Regions from separate parts of the Microbacterium sp. NPDC057659 genome, predicted to be linked through region 1. Evidence: riboswitches for the same ligand, from Rfam matches in the RefSeq annotation. Region 1 holds a riboswitch; the other holds the start of a gene.
The links. Region 1 has a riboswitch for thiamine pyrophosphate ahead of ACFVAE_RS13070 (ECF transporter S component). Riboswitches for the same ligand answer to the same signal wherever they lie in the genome.

Region 1 (10,175 bases):
CTTCCAGGGCGCCTCGTTCGGTCCCGGTTCGGTGTCCACGATGACGAAGCACTTCCCCGGCGGAGGCCCCCAGAAGGACGGCGAGGATCCGCACTTCGACTACGGCCGCGAGCAGGTCTACCCCGGCGACAACTTCGAGCACCACCTGAAGCCCTTCGAGGCGGTCTTCGCCGCCGGAGGCCGCCAGATCATGCCCTACTACGGGATGCCGGTCGGCACCGAGTACGAGGAAGTCGGCTTCGGCTTCAACAAGGGCGTGCTCACCGGCCTTCTGCGCGAGCGGTTCGGCTTCGACGGCATCGTCTGCACCGACTGGGGCCTCATCACCGATCAGCCGATCATGGGCACCGACTTCTCTGCTCGGGCCTGGGGCGTCGAGCACCTCACCCCCGCCGAACGGATGACGAAGATCCTCGATGCCGGTGCCGACCAGTTCGGCGGTGAGCAGGAGCCCGGGATGCTCATCGAGCTGGTGCGATCGGGCGCCGTCTCCGAGGAGCGCCTCGACGTCTCGGCGGCCCGTCTGCTGCGCGAGAAGTTCGAGCTCGGGCTGTTCGAGAACCCGTATGTGGATGTCTCGGCAGCGGACATCGTCGTGGGCTCTGCGGAGTTCCGCGCCGCCGGCGATGCCGCGCAGCGAAAGTCGGTCACGGTGCTCTCCAACGGCGGTGCGCTGCCGATCGCGGGCGGCGCGAAGCTGTACGTCGAGGGCATCGCCGACGAGGTCGCCGCGCGCTACGGCACGGTCGTCGCCACGCCGGCCGAGGCGGATGTCGCGATCCTGCGGCTCCAGGCGCCGTACGAGCAGCGCGCATCGATGTTCGAGAACTTCTTCCACGCCGGTTCGCTGGACTTCCCCGAGGACGTGCTCGCGCACGTCGCCGAGGTGTGCGCCGCCGTGCCGACAGTGGTGGACGTGTTCCTTGATCGCCCAGCCATCCTCGCGCCGATCGTGGACTCCGCCGACGCGGTCGTCGCGAACTGGGGGTCCAGCGCGGAGGCGCTGCTCGACGTGCTCACCGGCGCTCACCCGGCACAGGGCCGCCTGCCCTTCGACGTGCCCCGGTCGATGTCGGCCGTGGAGGCGTCCCGCCCCGACGTGCCGTTCGACACCGAGGATCCGCTGTTCCGGTTCGGCCACGGGCTGAGCCTGTAAGCCGCATCTCACCGAGAAACCACCTTCCGCACGAGAAACCACCCGCCACGTGGTCTCTCACGCGGGAGGTGGTTTCTCGTGTGCGAGGGCTGCTCAGGCCAGAAGCGTCTCCCCGATGAACCCGCCCTCGCGGCATCCGGGCGGCACCGCGAACACGGCCGAGCCGATGGGCACAGTCCACTCGTTGAGCAGGTCGAGCTCGTCCAGCCGGCGCTGCATCGGCGTGAACTGCTTCTCGACGTCGGCCTGGAAGGCCACGAAGATCAGCCCCGACTCCGAGACGCCGGCGCCGTCCGGATGCTCGTCGTAGTTGTACGCGCGCCGGAAGATGCGCTGCCCGTCCTCACCGCGGGCACGGCGGATGTGCGCGTACGACGGAATGACCGGGAAGCCGATCGACGTGGTCGCCCCGAAGTCGGGCTCGTCGTGCTCGCGCTCGCCAGTCAGCGGTGCGCCGTTCGAGAGCGTGCGCCCGACGGACGTCTCCCTCCCGCCGCGGTCCAGCCGGTCCCACTTGTCCAGGTCCATCCGGATGCGGCGGATCACGACGCCTGTGCCGCCGGCCAGCCACCCGTCGTCCGACCAGACGACGCGGTCGAAGTCCTTCGTCCCCGGCTCGGGGTTCACTGTGCCGTCGACCTGCCCGAACAGGTTGCGCATCGTCGTGCCAGGGCGCTCGGTCCCGTAGGCACGACGGAACCCGCGCTGCATCCAGCGCAGCGCGGCGAAGCCGCGGGCATCCTTGAGCAGCATCCGCACGGCGTGCGCGACCGTCAGCGGGTCGTCGCCGGCGACCTGGACGAACAGGTCCCCGCCGGACAGCTCCGGCTGCAGCCGGTCGATGCCGAAGGCCGGGAGAGGCGCGAGCCACGTCGGCCCCGCCCCTCCGGCCACGGCGACGAAGCGGGGTCCGAAGCCGAACGTCACCGTGAGCCGGGCCGGCGACGTAGCCAGCTCGGGCTCGGAATCGGCCAGGGCGGCAGCCCCCTGGGTGAGCCGTGCCGCGTCATCGGTGAGGATGCGCATCAGCCGGCCCAGCGCCGCCCGGTCCACGCCGTCATGCAGGTCGAGCCCCAGGAACACACCGTGCGCCTGCGCGGCCGTGTCCACCCCCGCCTGGTGCACGCCGTGGAAAGGCACCGTCTGCTCGCCGCTCATCGTCGCGGACGCGGCCTCGTCCGCGGCATCCGCTCGGTTCATCAGCAGATCCGCGCCGACCGCGGCAGCGGCGCCGACCCCGGCGACAGCCCCTCCGATCAGGAGCTGCCGCCGGGTGGCGCCGGAGCGATCACCCGCGCCGGAGCGCGTCATCACTCACCGCCCTCGTCGTAGTTCTCGTTCGCGCCGGAGTAGTCCTTCACGGGCGCCGTGAACTCGTACGTGGACTTGTCCGAGAAGGTGAGCGTGACGGTCACCTCATCGCCGGCCTTCAGCGGTGCGGTCAGCCCCATCAGCATGATGTGGTCGCCGCCGGGCTCGAGCGCCACCCGCGCGTCGTGCGACAGCGCCAGCCCGCCCTCAATGGGGCGCATGGTCATCTCGCCCGCGTCGCCCTGCACGGTCTCGTGCAGCTCGGTCATCTCAGCGGCCTCGGTCTTCGCGGAGACGACGGTGACGTCGTCTCCGCCCTTGTTCACGAGCGTGCCGAACACAGCGGTCATGCCCTCGTCGGCGGCCTTCGCCCAGGCGTCCTCGATCGTCACCGTCTCTCCCGCCGTGCGCGCCGCAGGCTCCTCGGTCCCGGGCGCCGCGCAGCCGGTCAGCAGCAGGACGGATGCGGCGAGCAGCGCCGCGACGCGTGCGGTCATCGTGACGCTCACTTGTCCGCCTCCTCGCTCGCCGAGCCGGCTTCAGCCGCGGCCGGCCTGCGACGGCGCAGGACGAGATACAGCAGGTATCCGGCGGCGGCGATCACCGCACCGCCGATGCCGAAGAGGAGCGCACGCGGCGGTCCGCCCGCGGCATCCTCCTTCTTCTGGACGTCGGCCGCCGCGGGCGACGGGCTTGCGGATGCCGGGGACTCTGATGCCTGGGTCTCGGTCGTCATCGGCTTCGCGTCGCCGATCGTGAACGGGATGACGCCGGCGATCGGGTGCCCGTCCTCGGAGACGACCTGCCAGCGCACCTGGTAGCCCGCATCGGGCATCCCGTCGGCGAGCGGGATCGTGACGGTCTCGCCGCGGACGACGATGTCGCCGTCGATCCAGTCCTTGCCGGACTGGTCGACGACCGCGGCGCGCGCCCCCGCGTCGGAGCCCTCCAGCACCAGCAGCTCGCCGGAGAAGGTCATGGTCACCTCCTTCGGCGCGGAGGCCAGAACGGCCCCTGAGGCCGGATCGCTGGAGAGCAGTTCGTCGTGCGCGGATGCGGGGACGGCGGTCGCGAGGATCGCGAGCGCAGCCGCCGCGATCCCCGCCGTGATGGTGCGGATGGGAGACATGAAGATGGAACCTCTCGTCGGGCGCCGTCGTACGGCACCGAACGTGCAAACGGAGAGCGCCGGATGCCGGAGCGGCATCCGCGCGGAGATCACCGGCTGACCGAGGGCGGCCGCCGGCGCGGATCAGATCGCCGGATGCAGCGGCGGCGCGCGGCCGCGGAGCAGAGAGAGGAACGGAGCGGCGGGGAGAGTCTCCTCCGCCGAAGATGCGCAGCGCGGCACCGAAACCGTGGGCCGAGCAGCGGGAGTCGCGTCGTCCAGGCGACTGCGCAGCCAGCGCACGGCCTGGACGGCCAGATCGCGAAGCCCCAGCAGCATCCGCTCGCCCCGGTGCAGCGCGAGGATCGTGAGCAGCGCGGCGATCACGTGCCCGAACCACATGCTGCCGTCGGCGACCAGTTGGGCGGCGACGCCCGTCGTCTCGGGCAGCTGCAGGGCGGTGCCGTGCACGTGCCCGCCGAGCGTGCCTGTCGGCGTGATCATGCCGAGCACGAACAGGCCGTGGAACAGCAGCTGGCTGACGATCACCGAGATCGACAGCCGCAGTGCCGACAGCTTCCGTCCGGCGAGCAGCACGCAGACCATGAGCGAGAGCAGCCAGGGAGCGAGCACACCCAGCGGCCCGGGCATCGCGCCGCCCGCGGTGACGTGCGCGGCGAGGGCGACGAATGTCGCCGTCGAGGCGGCGGCGAACCCGCGGATGACCGCGGGTCTCCTGGATGGGCGCACACCCCCATCCTGCCAGAGCTCGGCAGACGGGCCGGTCACAGCCGATCGGGAGCCGCGGGATCGATCTGGATGACCGAGATCTCGCGGGTGTTCGCGTCGTACATCGTCGCCTCCCACACCGGGGAGCCGCCGGCCTCGACGACGCGCAGCTCGATGACCCGCGGGTTCGGCCACGTCTCGCCCGAGTTCCTCGCCGCCATGAGGATGCCCGGCGCGGCACCGTTCAGCTCGAGTTCGGTGAGGGTCACGTAGTGCTCCTGGATCAGCTCTCTGGTGTCGCCTTCGAGCAGCGCCTCGCGGCCCCGCTTCGGGTCGGAGAGCCCGTCGTCCAGTCCGTCGTACGCCGGATCGGCGCTCGTGACCCGCCACATCCAATGGCCGTCGCGGTACTCCAGGCGGATCGCGACGACTTCGCCGCCGATGCCGGGGATCTCCTCCCCCGCGGTGCCTTCGAGCCAGTCCGACGGCCACGCGATCGCCGAGGGAACACCGCCGGGCGGGAACTCGTCCCCGGGGCCGTACCTCTCGCTGGTGCCGCCGCTGCACGCGGTCACGGACAGCACGAGCAGCGCCGCCGCGAGCAGCGCCGCCGCGCGTGGCATCCGCGTCCTCCCCCGTCGTGTCATGCCGCTCACCCTAGCTGGCACGCCTCGACCGTCGTCACGACCAGATGAAGCGGAACGTTCCGGCGGCGACGGCTGCGGCGAGCGCCGCCGCCATGATCAGGACGCCGCCGAGCACGGCGACCGCGTCGCGCGCGTGCAGCCGGGACGGACGCGACCAGGTGCGCGGGATGTCGGAGCCGAACCCGCGCGCCTCCATCGCCATCGCGAGCTTCGATCCGCGGCGCACCGCGAACACCAGCAGCACGAACGCCATCGAGAAGAAGCGCCGGATCGCGCCGTGGTCGCCGACGCCGCGCGCACGGCGCGCGAGACCCATCGTGCGCCAGTCGTCGAGGAAGAGCCCGAGCATGCGGGTGCCGGCGAGCACCCCGAGCACGAACCTGCTGGGCAGGCGCGCGACCTGGGCCAGCGCGTCGGCGACCTCGGTCGGATCAGCCCGGCCGAACAGCAGGATCGTCGGCAGCCCCAGCGCGATCACGCGCAGGCTCACCGCCAGGGCAAGGCGGATCGACTCCTCGCTGATCGTCGCGACGCCGAAGCTCCAGTAGATCTGCCCCTCGGGTTCCGCATAGAGCAGCATGCTCAGACCGGCGATCGGAGAGATCGCTGCGAGCAGCACCATCCTGCTCAGCACGGTGCGCAGCGGCAGACCGGTCAGCGGGATGCAGATCAGCTGCAGCGCGATCGCGACCAGTCCGCTGACCACGTCGATCGAGGCGAACAGCGGGATCGACAGCAGCAGGGCGAGCAGGATGCGGGTGACGGGATTCACGCCGTCGAGCCAGGCGGCGCGGGTCTCGGTCGGGGCGATGACTGCGGTCATACCGGCACCACCTGATCCAGCGCGATGCGCCGGTCACCCAGATGTCTGGCCACGGCGTCGTCGTGCGTGACCGCGACGATCGACGTGCCCCGCGCGACCTCCTCCTGCAGGAGCAGGACGAGCTCGATCCACCCGCGCCGGTCCTGACCGAACGTCGGCTCGTCGAGCACGATCACCTCGGGCGTCGCGGCGAGCACGGTGGCGACCGACAGCCGGCGCTTCTGGCCGCCGGAGAGCGTGAACGGGTTGGCCTCCGCGAGGTGATCCAGGTGCAGGCGCTCGAGCAGCCCGTCGACGACGGCCGTCGTGCGCTCCGCCGACCAGCCGAGGGCCCGGGGCCCGACGGCGAGCTCCTCGCGGAGCGTCTGCGCGAGGAACTGGTGCTCCGGCTCCTGGAAGACGGTGCCGATGCGGGTCAGCAGTTCGCGCGAGGACCAGCGGAACGGACGCAGCCCGCTTCTGCCGCGCAGCCGTTCGGCCACCGTGACCGAGCCCGCGAGTTCAGGCAGCAGACCCGCCAGCGTGAGCGCGAGCGTGGACTTGCCCGCACCGTTCGGTCCGGTGATCACCGTCGCGGAAGCCTGCGACAAAGCAAGGTCGAGACCGGCCTGCACGACCGCGCGACGCTCCCGCCCGATCGCGAGCCCGTGCGCCTCCAGAACCGGATCACCGCCCGAGCGCGGCAGCACGGGCAGATCGATGGGAAGGTTCGGCACCCACACCCCGGCATCCGCCAGCGTCTGCGCGTGCCTGCCGAAGACATCGGCCGGCGGGCCGTCCGCCAGCAGGCCGCCGTCCGCCGCCAGCACGATGACACGGGTGATCAGATCGGACCAGACCTCGGTGCGATGTTCGACGACGACCAGCGTCGCCCCGGTCTCGGCGACGACGCGGGCGACGCTCTCGCGCACCTCGGCGACCCCGGCCGGATCGAGGTTCGCGGTCGGCTCATCGAGCAGCAGCAGTCCGGGGCGCATCGCCAATGCGCCTGCGAGCGCCAGACGCTGCTTCTGCCCGCCGGACAGCGCCTTGGTCGGCCGCTGCAGCGGCACGTCCAGGCCGACCGCGTCCAGCGCCTCCGACACACGACCGGGGATCTCGGAAGCGGGAACGCCGAGGTTCTCGCATCCGAAGGCGACGTCGTCGCCGACCTTGGACAGCACGACACCGGCATCCGGGTCCTGCAGCACGAGGCCGATACGGCCGCGGCTCTCCTCCGGAAGCGCATCGTCGACGAGCAGCGTGCCCGTACGCTCCCCCTCATCGGCGTCGCCGAGCAGGCCGGCGAGGCCGGCGAGCAGAGTGGACTTGCCCGCGCCGGATGCGCCGAGCAGCAGCACGCGCTCGCCCGGCTCGATCGTGAACGACGTCTCGCTGACCGCGGGCAGGCGCCGCCCTGCGTACCGCCAGCCCCAGTCGCACGCGACGACCCGGGCGGGACCCGAGGCCATGGTCAGACCTCGCGGCGCGCTTCTCGACCGGCCGCGAAACGGCTGAGCGCACCGGTGGACGCCAGCGCCCGCACGAGCAGCCAGCCCACCACGCCGGCCAGCAGCGCGCCCGAGACGACCAGGGTGCCGAGGTAGATGGCGTTGAACTCGAACGACTTCAGGATGTTGGGCGAGCTGCCGTAGAACAGCTCGAACACCCATGCCGCCGCAGCCGCGCCGACGCCGGCGAGTGCGGCGACGCCGACGCCGAACCGGCGGTAGGCGAACAGCGCGAAGATCAGCTCGGCCCCGAGACCCTGCACGATGCCCGAGAACACCGTGGAGACGCCCCAGACGTTGCCGATCAGCATCGAGATGATCGCGGCGACCACCTCGACGACCAGAGCGGCGCCGGGCTTGCGGATGACGAGCCCGCCGATGACGCCGCCGATCAGCCAGATGCCGACGGCGATGCCGCCGAGACCCGGGGTCAACGCGTCCGCGGCGCCGAACCAGGCGCCTCCGACGATGTTCCAGGCCCAGAACAGCAGACCGACGGCGACGCCGAGAACGGCGGCGACGACGATGTCGACGACGCGCCAGCGCAGGTTGCGCGGCGGAGCGGCCTTCTCGACGATCTTCTCGTTCGGGACGGATGTGGACGCACTCATATGGAACTCCTCCCTGCGCCGGCATGATCCGGATCAGGTTCGACGGTCGAAGCGCGGGTCGCTTCCTCTCAGCCCGGCACGCCGGACTCCCGTGGTTGTGCCTCGATCATAGTCACCTCCGGACGCGGAGGGGTGAGTCTCAGACTCATTGGGTAGCGTAGGCGGGTGACCATCGACGATCCCTCTACGCCGCCGCGCACGCGTCGCGAGGCACGGGCGCAGACCGGCTCCCACCGAGGCGTCGATCCGTCCGGCATGAACGCGTTCTTCCAGGGCTCCGGCGGCGCTCCGCACGGTGCCGACCGCGGCTCGGCGACCCGGGAGGCCGCTGACCTGCCCGGCGGCGGCGAGCCGGTCCTTCCGGGCCAGGGCCAGGGCCAGGACGGCCAGGAAGAGCCGCCGACGAGCACCGACATGCTGCGCACGCTGTTCGGTGAGCCGGAGCTGGGCGACGAGCCCGAGGAGACCGGCCCCGTCGGGGACGACGCCTTCAGCCGCGCCATGTTCGGGACGCCGTCGACGCCGGAAGCCGCGCCGCCCGCTCAGCCGGTCCAGCCGGCGGAGCCGGTGTCCGCTGCCGACGCGCGTACGTCCGCCGGGCTGGACGACCTGCTCGGCGCTGCCGCGCCCGCTGCCGCTGCACCTGTCGCCGCACCGGCCGACACCGCTCCGGCCGACACCGCACCGTATGCCGATGAGCCGTTCGATCCCGCGGACGACGCGACCCGCGTCGCGCCGGTCATCACAGGGATTCCTGGGTGGCACGACGAGACCCCGGCACCGGCCCTCGGCAGCATCGCCACCGACTCTCCTGCTCAGCCGACCGCCGATGACGACGCCGACCGGCTGTCCGCGAGCCTGGCGTACTTCGCCGCCGCGGATGCCGCGGCCGCGGCATCCGCCGGCATGGCCGGCACGGTGTCCCCTGCCACGGATGCCGCCTCCGGCGTCGCGGGCGCAGCGACCGCCGCCGGCCTCAACGATGCCGCCGGTGCGGCGCCCGCGGGCCTCGCCGGTGCAGCCGCCGCATCCGCGGCCTTCGCAGGGGCCGCCGCCCCCGCGGGCCTCGCGGGCCTCGCGAGCGCAGCATCCGCCGATGTCGCCGACGCGGCTCCTGCCGACTTCGCGGGCGCCTTCGAGTCCGCCGAGGAGCCCGCGCCCACGACTCCCTTCGACCTGACGGGCCTCGGGCTCGATCCCGATGACGAGCCCGACCTCGACGTCGACCCCGACCTCGATGACGAACCCGCGCCCGAGACGGTCGTCGCGTGGGCCGATGAAGCGCGTCCCGCAACCGCGCTGACCTGGATCGACACCGCCGCCGTGCAGGCGCGGACCAGGCCGGCGACGCTCGCGGTGCGGACCGCAGCGGCCGACGAGCCCGATCTGCTCAGCGACATGCACACGAAGTCGGGCTGGCTGCGCCCGCGCGTGCTCATCCCGGTCGGAGTGGTGGTCGCTCTCGTCGGCGGCTATTGTGCGGCCACGCTGCTGGCGCCGCTCGACAACATCGCTCCGACGATCGATCCGGTGGCAGTGAAGATCGACCCGGCCCCGGCCGCGGCGATCACCTGGCCCAAGGGCGGCGACTCGGGGATCGACGTGCTGGGCTTCACGACCGCCGTCTCCAGCCGCGACAAGACCCCGATCGCGAGCGTCTCGAAGATCGCGTCGGTGATGATGGTGCTCGAGAAGATGCCGCTCAAGCCCGGTGAGCAGGGCCCGTCCTTCGACTTCACCCGCAGCGACGGGCGCGAGTACTGGCAGTACCTGCGGTCGAACCAGTCGGCACTGGACGTGCCGGTGGGCGGCTCGCTCACCGAGTACCAGATGCTCCAGGGCATCCTGCTCGGCTCTGCCAACAACTATATCGATCGGCTGGCGGACGAGATCTGGGGCTCGAAGGACGCCTTCGCCTCGGCCGCACGCACGTGGCTGGCTGACCAGGGGCTGGACGACACCACGATCATCTCGCCGTCCGGACGCGACGATCGCAACCGGTCGACCCCGGCCGACCTGGTCGACCTGAGCCAGATCGCGATGCGCAACCCCGTGTTCGCCGAGATCGTCGCCACGAAGTCGGTGGACCTCCCGGGCGCCGGCGTGGTGAAGAACACCAACAAGATGCTGGCCGAGGACCCCGGCGTCGTCGGACTCAAGACCGGCACCCTCGGCAAGAACTGGAACCTCGTCACCGCGAAGGACGTGAAGGTCGGCGACTCCACCGTGCGCCTGTACGCCGTCACGCTCGGGCAGGGCAGCAACAAGGAGCGCGTCGCAGCGAACCGGGCGCTGTACGC
Region 2 (10,175 bases), on a different contig from region 1:
GCCCGGGAACGTCGGTGAGGATCACCAGCTTGCGCGCGCCCAGCGCGACGGCAAGGGCGGATGCCGCGGCATCCGCGTTCACGTTCAGCGACTGCCCCGGGTGATCCAGGTCGGGCGCGATCGACGAGACGACGGGGATGCGGCCCGCTGCGAGGTGATCGAGCACCGGGGTGGGGTCGACCTCGACGACGTCGCCGACGCGACCGAGATCGACCTCTTCGCCGTCGATGACGACGCCGCGGCGCCGGCCGCCGAACAGGCCGGCGTCCTCACCGCTCAGGCCTGTCGCGATCGGACCATGCGAATTGATCTTGCCGACCAGCTGGGGGTTGACCTGCCCGGTCAGCACCATGCGCACGACACTGATCGCCTCGGTGTTGGTGACCCGGTAGCCGCCCTTGAACTCGCTCGGGATGTCGAGCCGGTCGAGCATGGTCGAGATCTGGGGGCCGCCGCCGTGCACGACGACCGGCTGCACACCGACGTAGCGCAGGTAGGCGATGTCCTGGGCGAACGCGTCCTGCAGCTCGTCGGAGACCATGGCGTTGCCGCCGTACTTGACCACGACGATCTGGTCTCGGAACTTCTTCAGCCACGGCAGCGAATCGATGAGCGTGGTGGCCTTCTCGGCGGCCACGTCGGGCGGAGTGTCCTGCAGATCTGTCATGAGGAATAGGCGCTGTTCTCGTGCACGTAATCGTGGGTCAGGTCGTTGGTGAGGATGGTGGCCGTCTCGTCTCCGACCTTCAGGTCGATGATGAGGTCGGTCGCGCGCGGGGTCAGATCGACCTCCTCGCGCGGACGGTCGGGGCCGCCGGCGGTGCAGACGCGGACGCCGTTCATGAACACGTCGGTGTCGTAGGGGTCGAACTCGGCACTCGTGGTGCCGATCGCCGCGAGCACCCGACCCCAGTTGGGGTCGTTGCCGAAGATCGCGGCCTTGAAGAGGTTGTTGCGGGCCACCGAGCGGCCCACCTCGACGGCGTCGGCGACGGATGCCGCACCGCGGACCTCGATCGTGATGTCGTGGCTCGCGCCCTCGGCATCCTGCTGCAGCTTCTTCGCGAGCTGCCCGCACAGGTCGGCGAGTGCCGCAGCGAAGGCATCGAGGTCGGGCTTCACGCCGCTGGCACCGTTGGCCAGCAGGGTGACCTGGTCGTTCGTCGACATGCAGCCGTCGGAGTCGAGGCGGTCGAACGTGGTGCCGGTGGCGCGGCGCAGCGCGGCATCCGCCTCGTGCGCCTCGAGATCGGCGTCGGTGGTGATGACGACGAGCATCGTCGCCAGACCCGGCGCCAGCATCCCGGCGCCCTTCGCCATGCCGCCGATCGTCCAGCCGTCGCCGCTGACCACCGCCGTCTTCGAGACGGTGTCGGTGGTCATGATCGCCTCGGCCGCGGACTGGCCGCCGTCTGCCGACAGCCCCGCGATGCCGCGCTCGACGCCGTCGAGCACCTTGCCGCGGAACACCTCGTCGCCGGTGCCGATCAGGCCGGTGGAGCACACCACGATGTCGCCGGCGCTCACGCCGAGCAGATCGGCGGCCTTCTCGGCGGTGAGGTGGCTGGTCTGGAAGCCGAACTCTCCGGTGAAGCAGTTCGCTCCGCCCGAGTTGAGCACGACGGCCTCGACCACCTTGTCGGCCACGACCTGCTGCGACCACAGGATCGGGTTCGCCTTGGCGCGGTTGCTGGTGAAGACGGCGGTGCCGACCTTGCGCGGCCCGCGGTTCACGACCACGGCGACGTCGGGCTTCCCTGTCGACTTCAGGCCGGCGGCGACGCCGGCCGCCTCGAATCCCTGGGGGGCGGTCACGGTCACGGTGCGACTCCGTTCACGGTGAGGGCGCGATCCTCGGGGAGGCCGAGCGCGAGGTTCATGGACTGGATGGCAGCGCCGGCGGTGCCCTTGACGAGGTTGTCGACCGCGGTGACGACGGTCACGCGGTTCGCCGCACGGTCGATCGCGAGGCCGATCAGGGCCGTGTTTGCGCCGAGCACGTCGGCTGTGCGCGGGAACTGTCCCTCGGGCAGCACCTGCACGAACGTCTCTTCTCCGTAGGCCTGCTGCCAGGCCTCCCGGATGTCGGCGTCACTCGCGCCGGGCACGATCGGCGCGGTCGAGGTCGCGAGGATGCCGCGCGCCATCGGCACGAGCACCGGCGTGAAGGAGATCCGGATGCCGTCACCGGCGACCCCGGCTGCTGCGGCGAGCGCCTGACGGATCTCGGGGATGTGCCGGTGCGTGCCGCCGACCGCGTAGGGATTGGCAGTGCCGAGCAGTTCGCTGCCGAGCAGGTGCGGCTTGAGGCTCTTGCCCGCGCCGGAGGGTCCGACCGCGAGCACCGAGACGATGTCGCCCGGATCGATGACGCCGGCGGCGACGCCCGGTGCCAGGCTGAGGCTCACTGTGGACGCATTGCAGCCCGGGGCGGCGATGCGCGTGGCTCCGCGCAGGTGCTCCCTCTGCTTCAGCCCGTCGACGGTCAGCTCGGGCACGCCGTAGGTCCACGGCTCGTGGAAGCCGCCGCCGTAGAATGCGTCCCAGGCATCCTGCGAGGTCAGCCGGTGATCGGCACCCGCGTCGACGACGAGAGGGGTGTCTCCGAGCGCGTCGGTGTACTGGCCGGACTGACCGTGCGGCAGCGCGAGGAAGACGATGTCGTGCCCGGAGAGGATCTCGGGCGTGGTGTCCTGCAGCGTCAGGTGGGCGAGCGAGCGCAGGTGCGGCTGGTGCTGCACGAGCGGCTGGCCGGCGTTGGAGTGCGCGGTGACGGTGCGGATCTCGATGTCGGGATGCGCGGCGAGAAGGCGCAGGATCTCGCCGCCCGCATAGCCGGAAGCGCCGGAGACGGCGACGGAAAACGTCATGGATCTACCTTAACGGTCGGAGATGAGCGGGACCGGGGCGGCGACACCGGCACTCTCCCCATCCGTACGCAGGACAGGAGCGCGGGGTCGCCTAGAGTCGGCGGCCGCCGCGGCGTCGGCGCACAGGAGCAGCGCTCAGAACGCCCTTCGTCACTTCGTCTCGCTGCGCTCGCTCAGCACGGCGCTCGCTGCGCTCGCTCAGGAACCGCGAGGCGGGAGCGATGACGGCCGAAGGCATGCCGCGACGATATCGCCCTCGTCGCGGCATGCGCAAATCCCGGGCGTCACATGACCGGCGCGACCTCCGGCAGGGGCGCGGCGAAGAACTCCAGCTCGAGCTGCGAGGCGCGTTCGAACGCCGCATACATCCTGGCGCGCTTCTCGGGCGAGGCATCCGCCGCCGTGGCCGTGACGATCTCGATCGCTCGCCGGTTCGCCTCCGCGAACGCGGGATCGGCGTAGGTCGCCAGCCAGGACGCGTACGGATGCCCGGGGTCGAGCGCATAGGCGCCGAAGTCGCCCGTGCCGAGCCGCGCGCCCAGATCCGCGTACAGCCAGTAGCAGGGCAGCACCGCCGCGACGAGCTCGGAGTAGTCGCCGCCGAAGGCGACGGCTCGGAGGTGATCGAGGTAGGCGGTGGTGACCGGCCCCGCCTCAGCGGCGAACGTCTCCTCGCCGATGCCCTCCGGCGTCAGCCAGGACGCATGCAGTTCGAGCTCGCCGGCGATCGCGCCCTGTGCGCCCTGCGCCCAGAACGCCTGCTCGGCCGACGTGGGCGCCAGTGATGCCGCGGTCGCCAGCACCCGTGCGTACTCGCGCAGGTACAGGGCGTCCTGAGCGAGGTAGAACACGAACGCGCCCTGCGGCAGGGCGCCGTCGGCGAGAGCGCGGATGAACGGCAGGTCGTCGATCCGGCGGCGGATACCGGCGATCCGTTGCCACCACTCCTGCCCGATCTGCTCCGCGGTCGGCGCGGTGTCGATCCCGCCGCGTTCCCACAGCCCGGCGAAATGCGACACCGGTCCGTTGCCGCGGCCGACGTCGAGCTCCGTGCCGGCGGCGATCGACTCGCGCAGCCAGGCCCGCGACTCGGCGACCGCCGTCGGCCAGTCCGCGCCGGCGGCGCGGCGGGTGGCCAGGGCGGAAGAGAGCGAGCAACCGGTGCCGTGCGTGTTCTCGGTGTCGATCCGCGGACCGGTGAACGCGGCGAGCGCGCCGTCCGGACCGATCAGCGCATCCGGCGCCGCGGTGGACTCGAGGTGCCCGCCCTTGGCGAGCACCAGCACGCCGTAGCGCTCCGAGAGCCTGCGTGCCTGCGCCTGCGCGGCGTCCCAGTCCGCCGTTGGCGGCTCGCCGGTGAGCACGGCCAGCTCGGGCAGGTTCGGCGTGACCACGTCGGCGAGCGGCAGCAGAGCGCGGAGCGCGTCCTCGGCCTCTGCGTCGAGCAGCCGGTCACCGCTGGTGGCGACCATCACCGGGTCCAGCACCACGGTGGCGGGCCGCACCGCGTCGAGCCAGTCCCCCACCGTCCGGATGATCTCCGCACTCGCCAGCATCCCGATCTTCACCGCGTCGATGTCCACGTCGTCGGAGAGCGCGTCCAGCTGCTCGCGCAGGAAGTCGGCGGGCGGGACGTGCACGCCGCGCACGCCCTGCGTGCTCTGCGCGGTCAGCGCGGTGATCGCCGCCATGCCGTAGCCGCCGTTCGCGGCGATCGACTTGAGGTCGGCCTGGATGCCGGCTCCGCCGGACGGATCGCTGCCCGCGATGCTCAGCACCCGCGGCGGGCGGCCGCTGTGCCAGGCGCACAGGAACGCGCGGGTCGCCGCTCGCGGGTCCTCCGCCGCGCAGATCGCGGAGACCACGGCGACACCGGCGGCGCCGGCCGCGCGCAGCGGGGCGACGTCGTCCATGCCGATCCCGCCGATCGCGACGCAGGGCAGCGGACTCTGCGCGGCGAGGGCTGCGAACCCGGCGACGCCGAGTGCGGGCGGATGGTTCGGCTTCGTGGTGGTCGGATGCACCACGCCGACACCCAGGTAGTCCACGGTGCCGAAGGGCAGCGCGCGCACCGCATCGAAATGCGCGGGCGTGTTCGCGGTGAGCCCCACGATCGCGTCGGGCCCCAGCGCCGCACGGGCATCCAGCACGGAGGCATCCGACTGGCCGAGGTGCACCCCGTCCACGCGCGCCCCGCGGCGGCGTGCCTCCAGAGCGGCGTCGAGACGGTCGTCCACGACGAGCAGCGCGCGCCCGGCGATCACCTCCGAGAGCTCGATCAGCCGGTCGACGATCTCGCTGTCCGTAGCATCCTTGTCGCGCAGCTGCACGATGCGCGCGCCACCGGCGACGGACTCGGCGACGACTGCGGCGACGCCGCGGGAGCCGCTCAGCGCGGCGTCCGTGACCAGGTAGAGCGAGAGGTCGAGGCTCACCGGACGGCCTCCAGCGCTGTGACCTCGACGCGTGCACCGTCGAGATCGGCGGGCGAGATCGCCGCGAGCGCATCGAGCAGCGCCCCGGCGAAGCTGCCAGGGCCGCCTGCCACGGCGGCCGCGCGCTCCGCGGCGATCTCGTAGACGACGGATGCCGCTGCCACGGCGTGCAGTGCCGTGATGCCGGTGCCGCGAGCCGCGCCGAGGAAGGCGGCCATCATGGCGCCGAGTGCGCAGCCGCCACCGGTGACCTTGGTGAGCACGGGCGTGCCGTTCGCGATCCGCACCTCGATCTCACCGTCGGTGAGCAGGTCCACCGGCCCCGACACGGCGACGACGCTGCCGTGCTCGCGCGCCAGGAGACGTGCGGCCTCGGCCGCGGCATCCGTCGTATCGGTCGCGTCGACGCCGCGGCCTCCCGCGCTGAGCCCCGCCAGAGCGAGGATCTCCGAAGCGTTCCCGCGGATCGCGGTGGGCCGGCGAGCGACCAGGTCGCGGGCGAGATCGGTGCGGATCGGGAGCACCCCGATCGCGACGGGATCGAGCACCCAGGGCGTGCCGGCAGCGGACGCACCGCCCACCGCTTCGAGTGACGCGGCACGCTGCTCCGGAGTCGGGGTGCCCAGGTTCACCAGCAGCCCGGAGGCGACCGAGGCGAACATCCCGGACTCACCGACGATGTCCACCATCGCCGGTGCCGCGCCGACCGCGAGCAGCACGTTGGCTGTGAAGCCGGTCACCACGCTGTTGGTGATGCAGTGCGTCAGCGGCGGCGCTGCGCGCAGCTCTGCCAGCAGACGGGCGGTGTCCTCGAGGAGGACGGCGGACGGGTGCAGAGGATCGCTCATGGGCGACATCCCTTCGCTAGTACGAACTAGATCAGGTTCGACGGGTGTGTTCTCAGCCGCAGATGCGGCACCCCGTGTCACTGCCCGCGAGTCTAGCGGGACGCAGAAGAGCGGCACCCGCCGATGACGGATGCCGCTCTTCGTGATCGATCGATCAGTCGCGGATGCTCGCTCCGAAGCGCTCTGTCGCGACGGCGACGCCCGCGAGCTTCGCCTCGGTGGCCTCGGCGGCCGTGAGCGTGCGGTCGGGAGCACGGAAGCGCAGCGCGAAGCTCAGGCTCTTCGAGGCCTCGTCGACGCCCTCGCCGCGGTAGTCGTCCACCAGCGTCGCCGCCTCGAGCAGGTCGCCGGCGCCGGCGATCAGCGCCGCGCGCACCTCGGATGCCGGCACACCGGCGTCCACGACCAGGGACACGTCCTGCGTGGCGGCGGGGTACGTCGACAGCGACTCCACGACGACGCGCTCGCCCGCCAGCGTCAGCAGGCGGTCCAGGTCGAGCTCGAGCACCACGGCACGGCCGGGCAGGTCCGCGTCGGCCGCGACCTGCGGGTGCAGTTCGCCGACGTATCCGATCTCCTCGCCGCGCACGCTCAGCACACCGGCACGACCGGGATGCAGCGCCGCGCGCTGGGTCTGGGCGACGTCGATGTCGACGCCGGCAGCGACGCCGATCACCTGCACGGCATGCAGTGCGTCGCCCAGGCCGGCGTGCTCAGCGGAGCGCCCGGGCTGGCGAGGGGTGACGTTGCCGGTCAGCAGGACTGCGATGTTGCGCGGCTGCGGCGGGATCGACGCGTTCAGCTCGGCGAGGACCTCGTCACTCGGACGCTGCGCGAGCGGAGGCACGACGTCGGTGCCGTAGGTCACGCCCTCCTCGGGCGCGAACACCAGTCCGGTCTCGAAGATCGCGAGATCCACCAGGCCGCGCGCGATGTTGCGGTGCGCGGTCTGCAGCAGTCCCGGCAGCAGCGAACGGCGCAGGTACGCCGCCTGTCCGTCGAGCGCGTTCGCCAGCCGGATGCTGGGCAGGTGCTCCCCCGACGGCGATCCATGCAGGTCGTTCTGCGCCTCGGTCGTGAACGGGAATGCCGGAGTCTCCACGAAGCCGGCCGCCGCCACCGCATCCGCCACGCGCTTGCGGCCCTGCTGCAGCGGCGTGTAGCCACGGCCGGAGGGCGGGGTGGGCAGCACCGACGGGATGCGGTCGAGCCCGTGGATGCGGGCGACCTCCTCGACCAGCGTCCACTTGTCGGTGAGATCGGGGCGCCAGCTCGGCGGGATGACGAACCATCCCTCATCCGTGCCGCTGACCTCGGCGCCGATCATCTCCAGCGCGCCGGTGACCTCGTCGTCGGTGTAGTCGACACCGATCAGCCCCTGCGCGAAGCCGCGCGGCAGATCGATGCCGGCGATCTCGACGTCCGTGAACAGCGCACCGCCCTCGTCGGTCAGCTCGCCGCCGGCGAGCTCGACCATCAGGTCGGCGACTCGACGGGCCGCGACGAACGGGATCAGCGGGTCGACGCCGCGCTCGAAGCGCTTCGACGCCTCGCTGGGCAGCTTGTGGCGACGCGCGGAGCGGGCGATCGTCACCGGGTCGAAGGTCGCCGCCTCGATGAGCACGTTGCGGGTGGTGCCGCTCATCTCTGTGGTGCCGCCGCCCATCACACCGGCGAGGCCGATCGGACCGGAGCCGTCGGTGATCAGCAGATCCTCGACGTGCAGTGCGCGGTCCTGGCCGTCGAGCGTCGTCATCCGCTCGCCCGCGGTGGCGCGGCGCACGACGATGCCGCCCTGCAGCTTGTCCAGGTCGTAGCCGTGCACCGGGTTGCCGAGCTCGAGCATCACGTAGTTGGTGATGTCGATCAGGACGCCCAGCGAGCGCATGCCGGCGAGCACCAGCCGGGCGATCATCCACGGCGGGGTGGGACGCGACGGGTCGACGTTCCGCACCACGCGGGCGACGAACTCCCTGGCGCCCACGTTGCCGCGGACCGGATTCCGGTCGTCGACCGAGATCGAGAAGCCGGAACCCGGCTGCAGCTCGGCGAAGTCGCGCTCGGCCGGGTCACGGAACACTCCGCCGGTGGCGTGCGAGTACTCCCGCGCGACACCGCGCAGCGAGAACGCGTAACCGCGGTCGGGCGTCACGTTGATGTCGACGGCGAAGTCGTCCAGGTGCAGCAGCTCGATGGCGTCCGTTCCGACCTCGGGGTCGAGGCCCAGCGTCGACAGCACGATGATGCCGTCGTGCTCATCGCCCAGCCCCAGCTCACGCGCCGAGGCGATCATGCCGTCGGACACATGACCGTAGGTCTTGCGCGCGGCGATCGGGAACGGGCCGGGCAGCACGGCGCCGGGCAGAGTCACGACGACCTTGTCGCCGACGACGAAGTTGTGCGCGCCACAGACGATGCCGCGGACGCCGCCGTTCGCCTCGCCGACGTCGACCTGGCACCAGTTGATGGTCTTGCCGTTCGACTGCGGCTCGGGCTCGGCCGACAGCACCTGTCCGACGACGACCGGGCCGGAGATCTCGAAGCGATGGATGTCCTCCTCTTCGAACCCGACGGACACGAAGGACGCCAGAACGTCCTCAGGCGTGGCATCCGCTGCCACGTCGACGTACTCGCGCAGCCATGAGATCGGAACGCGCATCACACCACCATCCCGAACTGCTCGCTGAAGCGGACATCGCCCTCGGCCATGTCTCGCATGTCCTTCACATCGCTGCGGAACATCACCGCGCGCTCGACGCCCATGCCGAACGCGAATCCGCTGTACACCTCAGGGTCGATGCCCGCCGCGCGCAGCACGTTGGGGTTGACCATGCCGCATCCGCCCCACTCGATCCAGCGCGCGCCGCCCTTGAAGGTGGGGTGCCACAGGTCGAGCTCCGCGGACGGCTCGGTGAACGGGAAGTAGTTGGTGCGGAACCGGGTCTTCGCCTCGGCGCCGAACATCTGCTTCGCGACGTGGTCGAGGGTTCCCTTCAGGTGCGCCATCGTGATGCCCTTGTCGATCACGAGGCCCTCGAACTGCGTGAACACCGGCAGGTGCGTCGCATCGAACTCGTCGGTGCGATACACCCGTCCGGGGCACAGCACGTAGATGGGCAGCTCACGGTCGAGCATCGACCGCACCTGCACCGGGCTGGTGTGCGTGCGCATCACCAGGTGGCGGGAGGTCGGGTCGACGTAGAAGGTGTCCTGCTCCTGGCGCGCCGGGTGGTCTTCGTCGAAGTTCAGCGCGTCGAAGTTGAACCACTCGTGCTCCAGCTCCGGGCCCTCCGCGATCTCCCAGCCCATGCCGACGAAGATGTCGCTGATCTGCTCCTGCATGAGGGAGATCGGATGCCGGGCTCCCACGCGGGCGTGCGAGGAGACGGCCGTGATGTCGACGCGCTCGGCCTCGAGCCGCGCGGCGGTCTCGGCCTCGGCGAGCTCGGCCTCCTTCGCGGCGAGCGCCTGCGAGACACGCCCTCGGCCCTGGCCGACGAGCTTTCCGAAGGTCGCCTTGTGCTCGGGCGCGACCTGACGCATCGACGCGTTCAGCACGGCGAGGGGCGACCCCTCGGCGACGTGCGCGGAACGCGCGGCCTTCAGCTCTGCGGTATCGGATGCCGCGGCGATCGCCGCAAGCGCGGCGTCGACGGCGGACTCCACCGCCTCCGGGGTGATCTGGGGTGTTTCGGGAGACTCTGACACGAGAACCGAGTCTACCGGCGCGTCTGCGGACCCCTCACACGATCAGACCCAGTACCAGCACGCCCGCGAGGCCCACCACCGAGACTGCGCACTCCATCAGACTCCAGGTGCGGAAGGTCTGTCCGACGGTCATTCCGAAGTACTCCTTGACCAGCCAGAACCCGGCATCGTTCACATGCGAGAGGAACACCGACCCCGCGCCGATCGCGAGCACCATCAGCGCGACGTGCGTGGCGCTGAGGTCGCCGACCAGCGGGGCCATGATGCCGGCCGCGGTGATGGTCGCGACGGTCGCCGAGCCGGTGGCCAGGCGG

Region 2: another riboswitch for thiamine pyrophosphate. It lies ahead of thiM (hydroxyethylthiazole kinase); the one in region 1 lies ahead of ACFVAE_RS13070 (ECF transporter S component).

The regions. Positions count from the first base shown of each region.
Region 1 is NZ_JBHVHU010000002.1:961,175-971,349, reverse strand. Features, by position in the region: gene ACFVAE_RS13110 (glycoside hydrolase family 3 protein) at 1-1,156, shown strand, start outside; gene ACFVAE_RS13105 (Dyp-type peroxidase) at 1,250-2,467, opposite strand; gene ACFVAE_RS13100 (copper chaperone PCu(A)C) at 2,467-2,976, opposite strand; gene ACFVAE_RS13095 (copper resistance protein CopC) at 2,973-3,596, opposite strand; gene ACFVAE_RS13090 (hypothetical protein) at 3,720-4,325, opposite strand; gene ACFVAE_RS13085 (hypothetical protein) at 4,361-4,951, opposite strand; gene ACFVAE_RS13080 (energy-coupling factor transporter transmembrane component T family protein) at 4,986-5,774, opposite strand; gene ACFVAE_RS13075 (ABC transporter ATP-binding protein) at 5,771-7,225, opposite strand; gene ACFVAE_RS13070 (ECF transporter S component) at 7,228-7,875, opposite strand; TPP riboswitch at 7,869-7,978, opposite strand; gene ACFVAE_RS13065 (D-alanyl-D-alanine carboxypeptidase family protein) at 8,041-10,175, shown strand, end outside.
Region 2 is NZ_JBHVHU010000004.1:223,558-233,732, reverse strand. Features, by position in the region: gene argB (acetylglutamate kinase) at 1-667, opposite strand, end outside; gene argJ (bifunctional glutamate N-acetyltransferase/amino-acid acetyltransferase ArgJ) at 664-1,821, opposite strand; gene argC (N-acetyl-gamma-glutamyl-phosphate reductase) at 1,818-2,870, opposite strand; gene ACFVAE_RS17560 (bifunctional hydroxymethylpyrimidine kinase/phosphomethylpyrimidine kinase) at 3,155-5,305, opposite strand; gene thiM (hydroxyethylthiazole kinase) at 5,302-6,153, opposite strand; TPP riboswitch at 6,145-6,238, opposite strand; gene pheT (phenylalanine--tRNA ligase subunit beta) at 6,308-8,812, opposite strand; gene pheS (phenylalanine--tRNA ligase subunit alpha) at 8,812-9,861, opposite strand; gene ACFVAE_RS17540 (GntP family permease) at 9,896-10,175, opposite strand, start outside.